DNA from 2 places in the Bacillus smithii genome. Region 1 is predicted to be linked to the other one. Evidence: predicted binding sites of a transcription regulator. Region 1 holds the regulator's gene; the other holds the start of a gene.
What was found. The regulator NrdR, encoded in region 1, represses ribonucleotide reductase genes. The targets are predictions, from matches to a motif close to AACACNATATATNGTGTT.
Positions count from the first base shown of each region.

Region 2: BSM4216_RS10375 (vitamin B12-dependent ribonucleotide reductase) is a predicted target of NrdR. The motif match lies at 1,547-1,564, and genes of this name have one in related genera.

Region 1 is NZ_CP012024.1:2,479,141-2,482,567, reverse strand. Features, by position in the region: gene BSM4216_RS11635 (glyceraldehyde-3-phosphate dehydrogenase) at 1-465, shown strand, start outside; gene speD (adenosylmethionine decarboxylase) at 974-1,354, shown strand; gene nrdR (transcriptional regulator NrdR) at 1,504-1,962, shown strand; gene BSM4216_RS11620 (replication initiation and membrane attachment family protein) at 2,106-3,427, shown strand, end outside.
Region 2 is NZ_CP012024.1:2,212,362-2,215,788, forward strand. Features, by position in the region: gene BSM4216_RS10375 (vitamin B12-dependent ribonucleotide reductase) at 1-1,466, opposite strand, end outside; gene BSM4216_RS10380 (lipoate--protein ligase family protein) at 1,810-2,649, opposite strand; gene BSM4216_RS10385 (rhodanese-like domain-containing protein) at 2,818-3,195, shown strand.

The DNA of each region.
Region 1 (3,427 bases):
AATCCTCACAAAGATTTGCGAAGAGCCCGCAGCTGCGGCCAGTCCATCATACCGACCACTACAGGGGCGGCTAAAGCGCTGGCGCTTGTGCTGCCGCAATTGAAAGGAAAACTGCATGGGATGGCGCTGCGCGTGCCGACTCCGAACGTGTCTTTAGTGGATTTAGTGGTGGATTTGCGACGGGAAGTTACGGCCGATGAAATTAATCAAGCGTTTATTGCCGCCAGCCAAGGTCCTTTAAAAGGAAAACTTGGATTCACTACCGAACCGCTTGTTTCCATCGATTTTAATACCGATTCACGTTCTGCCATAATCGATGGATTATCCACGATCGTCATCGGCGGAAAAAAGGCAAAAGTGTTGGCTTGGTATGACAATGAATGGGGTTATTCCTGCCGTGTAGTGGAGTTGGCCACTTTTGTCGCGCAAGAAATGGAAAAAAAAGCTGAAATGAAAATTGGTTGAAACGTAAAAACTGAAAAAAGCTAGTTTTCGTGTTTAACAAGATGCACCATAGCTTCGCATATGTTTTCCAGCTAGAAACTGTTGTTTTACAGAGGTTGACTGGGCCAGGCTCCCTCTTTGTGCTTAGGAGAGGGGCGACCTATAAAGTCAGCCTCTTTTTTTATGGGATACGTTTAGCTTTATTATGATATGGATGAGTTCGTTTTTTGCTTAATCCAGCGAAAGGTTCTATCCATTGAGACTGAAAATCATGTCATATGGAGCCTTTTTATTTAACCGGGTTGGTCCTTCTTAACAGTACAAACGATTTTTGCCTGCATTCGACAAAAACATTATTGCAAAAAGATATTAAACCAAGTATACTATGATTCGTGAACTTCTTATAATGGAATCATAACTACTTAAAGGGTTAGGACCTCTTCGGACTAACTTTCCCCCGTGGTAGTTATAAAACTTTTAAAAATATTCTTTTGATCGAAAAAAATTTTGTAAAAGGGGGAAACGATCAATGGAAACAATGGGTCGTCATGTCATTTCTGAACTTTGGGGCTGTGAATTTGAAAAACTGAACGATGTGGAACAAATTGAAAAAATCTTCGTGGAAGCCGCATTGAAATCTGGTGCAGAAATCAGAGAGGTAGCATTTCATAAATTTGCTCCTCAAGGCGTAAGCGGGGTAGTGATTATATCAGAATCACATTTAACGATTCATAGCTTCCCAGAGCACGGATATGCAAGCATTGACGTTTATACATGCGGCGATTTGAATCCGAATATTGCTGCTGATTATATAGCTGAAGCATTAGGTGCCCAGACTCGTGAAACCATTGAATTGCCGAGAGGGATGGGCCCGGTACAAGTGAAGTCTCAAAATATAAAAGCATTGTAAAATTCAGGGGTGCATGGCAATCATGCACCCTTTTACTTATCTCTGGCAATGTCGCTTCATTTGAAAGAAAAATTGCGTTCAAAAACTCCATTATTATATAATCATTCTAGGTAGAATGCGGGAATATTGAGATGAGACGGAGTGATTTTATGAGATGTCCAGCATGTCAGCACAACGGCACCCGCGTGGTGGATTCAAGGCCGGTCGATGAAGGAAGATCGATACGCAGAAGGCGCGAATGCGAAAGCTGTTCCTATCGATTTACCACGTTTGAACGTGTGGAAGAGCTGCCGCTGATCGTGATCAAAAAAGAAAATACTCGGGAAGAATTCAGCCGAGAAAAAATATTACGCGGTCTCATTAAAGCTTGCGAGAAGCGTCCGGTCTCTCTTGAGCAGCTGGAACAGATCACGCTCGATATCGAAAAAGAAATCCGAAATGAAGGTGTATCAGAAGTTCATTCAGAGAAAATCGGTGAAATGGTGATGGATCGTTTGGCGAAAGTGGATGAAGTCTCATATGTCCGCTTTGCTTCCGTTTATCGTCAATTCAAGGATATAAATGTATTTTTAGAAGAATTGAAAGAACTGATCAAAAAAGAAAAATAAAAAGCTGGAGTTTGAACAAATCTCTGGCTTTTTTTCTTCTAGCCTCGTGCATACATTCCGTTTCGGCCTGCAGCTAAAAGAGACCCCAGATACGCATAATTCCTGTACGTAAACATGAATGAGTTTAGAAAGGTTCGATTAAAATGAAACCGTTTTGGAATGAATTGCAACCAGTGGATGAGTATTCGGTCAAATTAAGCGGAATCCTTCATGACACCGATCGAAAAATTCTTACCTTTCTGTATCAACCGTTAATCGGCTCTGCTTGTTTTAGTTTATATATGACGCTTTGGGCCCAAGCGGAGGAAAATCGGCTTTGGTCCAAAACTTCCAATCATTATGGGTTGATGAATTTTTTAAATATGAATTTAAAAACGATTTATCATGAACGATTAAAATTAGAAGGAATCGGATTGTTAAAAACATATGTAAAAGAAATGGGAGACTCCCGAAGCTATATTTATGAGTTATTGCCGCCGCTGACGCCGGAACAGTTTTTTCAAGATGGGATGCTGAACGTCTTTTTATATCGCAAAATCGGTCGTTCTCAATTTTTGCGATTGAAGAAATTTTTTTCAAATGAAACGATTGAACATGAATCTTATAAAGAAGTGACAAGATCATGGCCGGAGGTGTTCTCTTCTTCGCCGTCTGCCGTTATGGATTCGGAAGCACTTTCCGATAGCCAATCTGAAACGGGGGAAGAATTTTTAAAAAGACCGGAAAATCCCGGACTTACACTGAATGACGAACAATTCGATTTTCAGCTTTTGGAAAGCGGATTGAAAAGTGTCATGGTGCCGAAACAAACGCTTACTCCGCAAGTGAAAGAAACGATTTTGAAGTTATCCCATCTATATGGCATCAATGAATTGGAAATGAAGAATATTCTTTTAAGCGCATTGGATGAGAACGATGAGGTGGATATTGATCAATTACGAAAATCAGCCAGAGATTGGTACCAGTTAAAGGTAAATCCTGAACTTCCGGAACTAGTGGATTTAGTGCAGCCTCCCGTATTGCGAAGCCAAACAAAAGGAGACAGCCCTGAAGATGAACTGATTGTATACTTGGAAACGACTTCTCCACGACAGCTGTTGATTGACATATCGGGAAGTATGCCTTCTAAAGCTGATTTGCAGGCGATTGAAGAGATTATGTTCCAGCAAAAGCTCTCGCCGGGTGTCGTTAATGTTTTGATCCAATACGTATTGTTAAAAACAGATATGAAATTGTCAAAGGCTTACTTGGAGAAAGTGGCCGCACATTGGGCACGAAAGAAGATAAAGACGGTAAAAGAAGCGTTGGAATTGGCCAAAAAAGAGCATCGCCAATATTTGGAGTGGGCGAATCAGAAAAAGACAACGAACCAAACGAACCAAATGAAAAAAAAGCCCGTCCGTATCGAAAAGCTGCCTGATTGGTTTCAAGAATACGAATCGAAAAAATCAGCCTCGAAGGAAGA
Region 2 (3,427 bases), 270 kb from region 1:
ACAGAATACGGAGCCAGCGGCTGTTCACCACACGGATTGGTTGCCACTATTTTTTGTCCGTAGCTTACCGCGTTCGTCATTTCATTAGCATTGTCAATAAAGAAAATGCCCGGCTCTGCAGAGTATGTAGCACAAATGTTGATTAAGTTCCATAATTCACGTGCACGAATTTTACGGTATGTTTTCACTTTGTGGCCCATTTTCTCCCATTCGCGCACATCTCCGACTTTGTGCCATTCGTTATTGTAAATTTCCATTTCTTTTTCATCGTAAGATTCCACAGCCGGAAAACGGAGTTCATATTCTTCATCTTTTTCGACTGCTTCCATAAATTCCTTCGTTAAGCAGACCGAAATATTCGCTCCCGTCAAAAAGTCCGGATTATGGACAGAATATACTCCACCTGTACGAAGCTTTTCTTCGGCTTCTTGAATAATTTTTTCGCCAAAACCGCCTTGTCCCGGAATGTTTTTATAATTGAGAATCCCTTGATACATCGCTTTTTCCAGTTCAGTAAGCGGTGTGAATTTCAGTTTGTCGCTCGCAGCCTTTTTAATTTGTTCGTCGTTTGAATTTTCAATTAAGAAACGCAAAATACGCGGATTTTGCATTTTGGATATAATAAATTCCACAATATCAGGATGCCAGTCTGCCAGCATAATCATTTGAGCTCCACGTCTTGAACCGCCTTGTTCCACCAGGTGGGTTAATTTAGCAATATCATCCAGCCAAGAAACGGATCCTGATGATTTTCCATTTACCCCTCTTGCCAATGCATGACGAGGACGAAGCGTTGATCCGTTCGTTCCGACCCCACCGCCTCGCGACATAATTTCCATTACTTGTTTGCGATGTTCGGAGATGCCTTCACGGGAGTCCTTTACAAACGGCATCACATAGCAGTTGAAATAAGTAACATCCTTTCCGGATCCCGCTCCGTACAGCACACGTCCAGCCGGAACAAAATTCAAACTGACGAGCTCGCGATAAAATTTTTCAAACCATTCTTTTCTTTTTTCTTCCGTTTTTTCAACGGAGGCTAGGCCTGTTGCGTTTCTCTTTGCGATTTGTTCATAATAGACTTCCAGAGGTTTTTCAATGACGTTGAGCGGCCGACGAACGATACCTGTTTCCAATTCTTTCGGATCGTCAATGGCACTTCGGTATTCCTCTTCAATCCATACATCTGCCTTTTTGGCTTCCCAATCAATCCCGACGATATACCCTAATCCGCGGGCCGGAAATTTTGGATCCTCTTTCACCGTTAAAACGACAAAATCCCCTTCTGCCAAAGTAATTTTCTCTGTATCTTTAAACGAATATCGATCGATCATGACCAGCCGGGATACACCTTTAAAGGTGATTTTCATGTCATTCGTAATGGGATGAACCTGAGGGAAAAGCTGTATATCCTTGTTTAACCGTTCCTTGTTAATCGTCATGTTTTTATTCAACGCAACAGACATATCGACAACTCCTTTTCTAGCTTTAAACGTTTCTTCATTTGGACAAACCCAAGCCATATATTATACTCACAAAAACGAACCGCACAATATATTGTGCTATTGACCTTCCACTATTACTATATATTGATTTATATTCGCTTTTTTGTCAAGCGAAAAAAAAAGATGGTTTCGTTGGGAGAATAGAGATATTTAGGGGAAAACAACCATAATTGCCGAAAAATGATCATTTCTGAAACTTGCAGAATGAAAGGCAACATGTATCACCACTGCCCTCCAGCAAAAAGAAGGCACGGCAACGAAAAAAGAGAAAAAGCGGATGCGGTCTCCGCTTTCTCCCCAGTAGCTAACGTCTGAAATTCCATTCATCCGATTCGTATTTTTCTTTGGCTAATTTTTCCACAAACGCCTTTTCCTGTTCGGACAGCTCGTATGGTTCCAATTGGATATTTAAGCCATCTTCAAATCCTTTTTTAAAAGCTTCCTTTGCCATTTCAATGGTAACAGGATTTGCACTGATTTCATTAATGGCCACCGCTTTGTTTTTGAACGATTTCATCATCCGTTCTTTTACTCTTTCACTCGGATAGCGAAACAAACTGAAAAGTTTCTCTTCGTCCAAATCAAGCAAAATGGAACCGTGCTGCAGAATGACTCCTTTTTGCCTTGTTTGAGCACTTCCTGCCACTTTCCGTCCTTCCACTACTAGTTCATACCAACTTGGGGCATCAAAACAAACAGAAGAACGCGGATCCTTTAATTTGTTTTTTTCTTCTTCCGTATGGGGGATGGCAAAATAAGCGTCTAAACCAAGGTATTGGAACCCTTTAAGGATTCCTTCGGAAATCACCCTGTAAGCTTCCGTTACGGTTTTCGGCATGCGCGGATGCTCTTCCGTTACAATGACACTGTATGTAAGTTCATGTTCATGCAAAACACCTCTTCCGCCTGTAGGGCGACGTACAAATCCTAAGCCGTGTTTTTTAACAGCTTCCAGATCGATTTCTTTTTCCACTTTTTGAAAATAACCGATCGATAACGTCGGTGGATTCCAGCCGTAAAAGCGGATCACAGGAGGAATGTCTCCTTTGCTGTGCCAATCCAAAAGAGCTTCATCAAGGGCCATATTGAAAGAAGGCGAACATTTACCGGAATCAATAAATTTCCACACTTCTTTTTTTTCCATTCCATTCACCCTCTTTAACCTGAAAATTTCCTTCTCTAGTCTATCAAACGATCCGTGAAAACACAAAGAAAGAATTCTGCATAAAAAATCATAGAAAAGATTTTGATTAAAAGAACAGTGATGACTATAATAAATATTAGTGCATCTTAAGGGAAAGGAGCTATAAACTTGCTGTATACGCTAGCCACGATTATCGTAGTTGTTCTTATTTATTTTCTCTTAGTGTATTTTACACAAAAAAGAGTTGTCAAAACATTAAAAGAAGATGAATTTAAAGCCGGCTACAGAAAAGCGCAACTGATCGACGTCAGGGAACCGAATGAATTTGAAGCCGGTCACATCCTGGGAGCCCGCAACATTCCTCTCACACAAATCAAAATGAGAATGAAGGAAATCCGTCCGGACAAACCGGTGTATCTTTATTGTCAAAGCGGTTTAAGAAGCGGACGAGCTGCACAATATCTATACCGGCACGGTTACCGTCAACTTTATCAGTTAGAAGGCGGCTTCAAAAAATGGACGGGGAAAATCAAAACCGGAAAATAACGAAATTTCGTCATTTTAAACGAACATCATGAAAAAGACTGGACGGGAAAAGGGAGTTCGCAGCAAATAGGCCGAATATTCCTTTTTCTTGAACCAGTCTCTTTTTTCTGCAAACGATCGGACTTATTTTATGTTCAACCATTTTCCATGGTTTCGTTCTTTTTTCTGTCCATTCGTCGCTTGTAGGCAGTCTTCCTGATTTCCATCCTTCCTTGATAAGGAAGGATGGAAA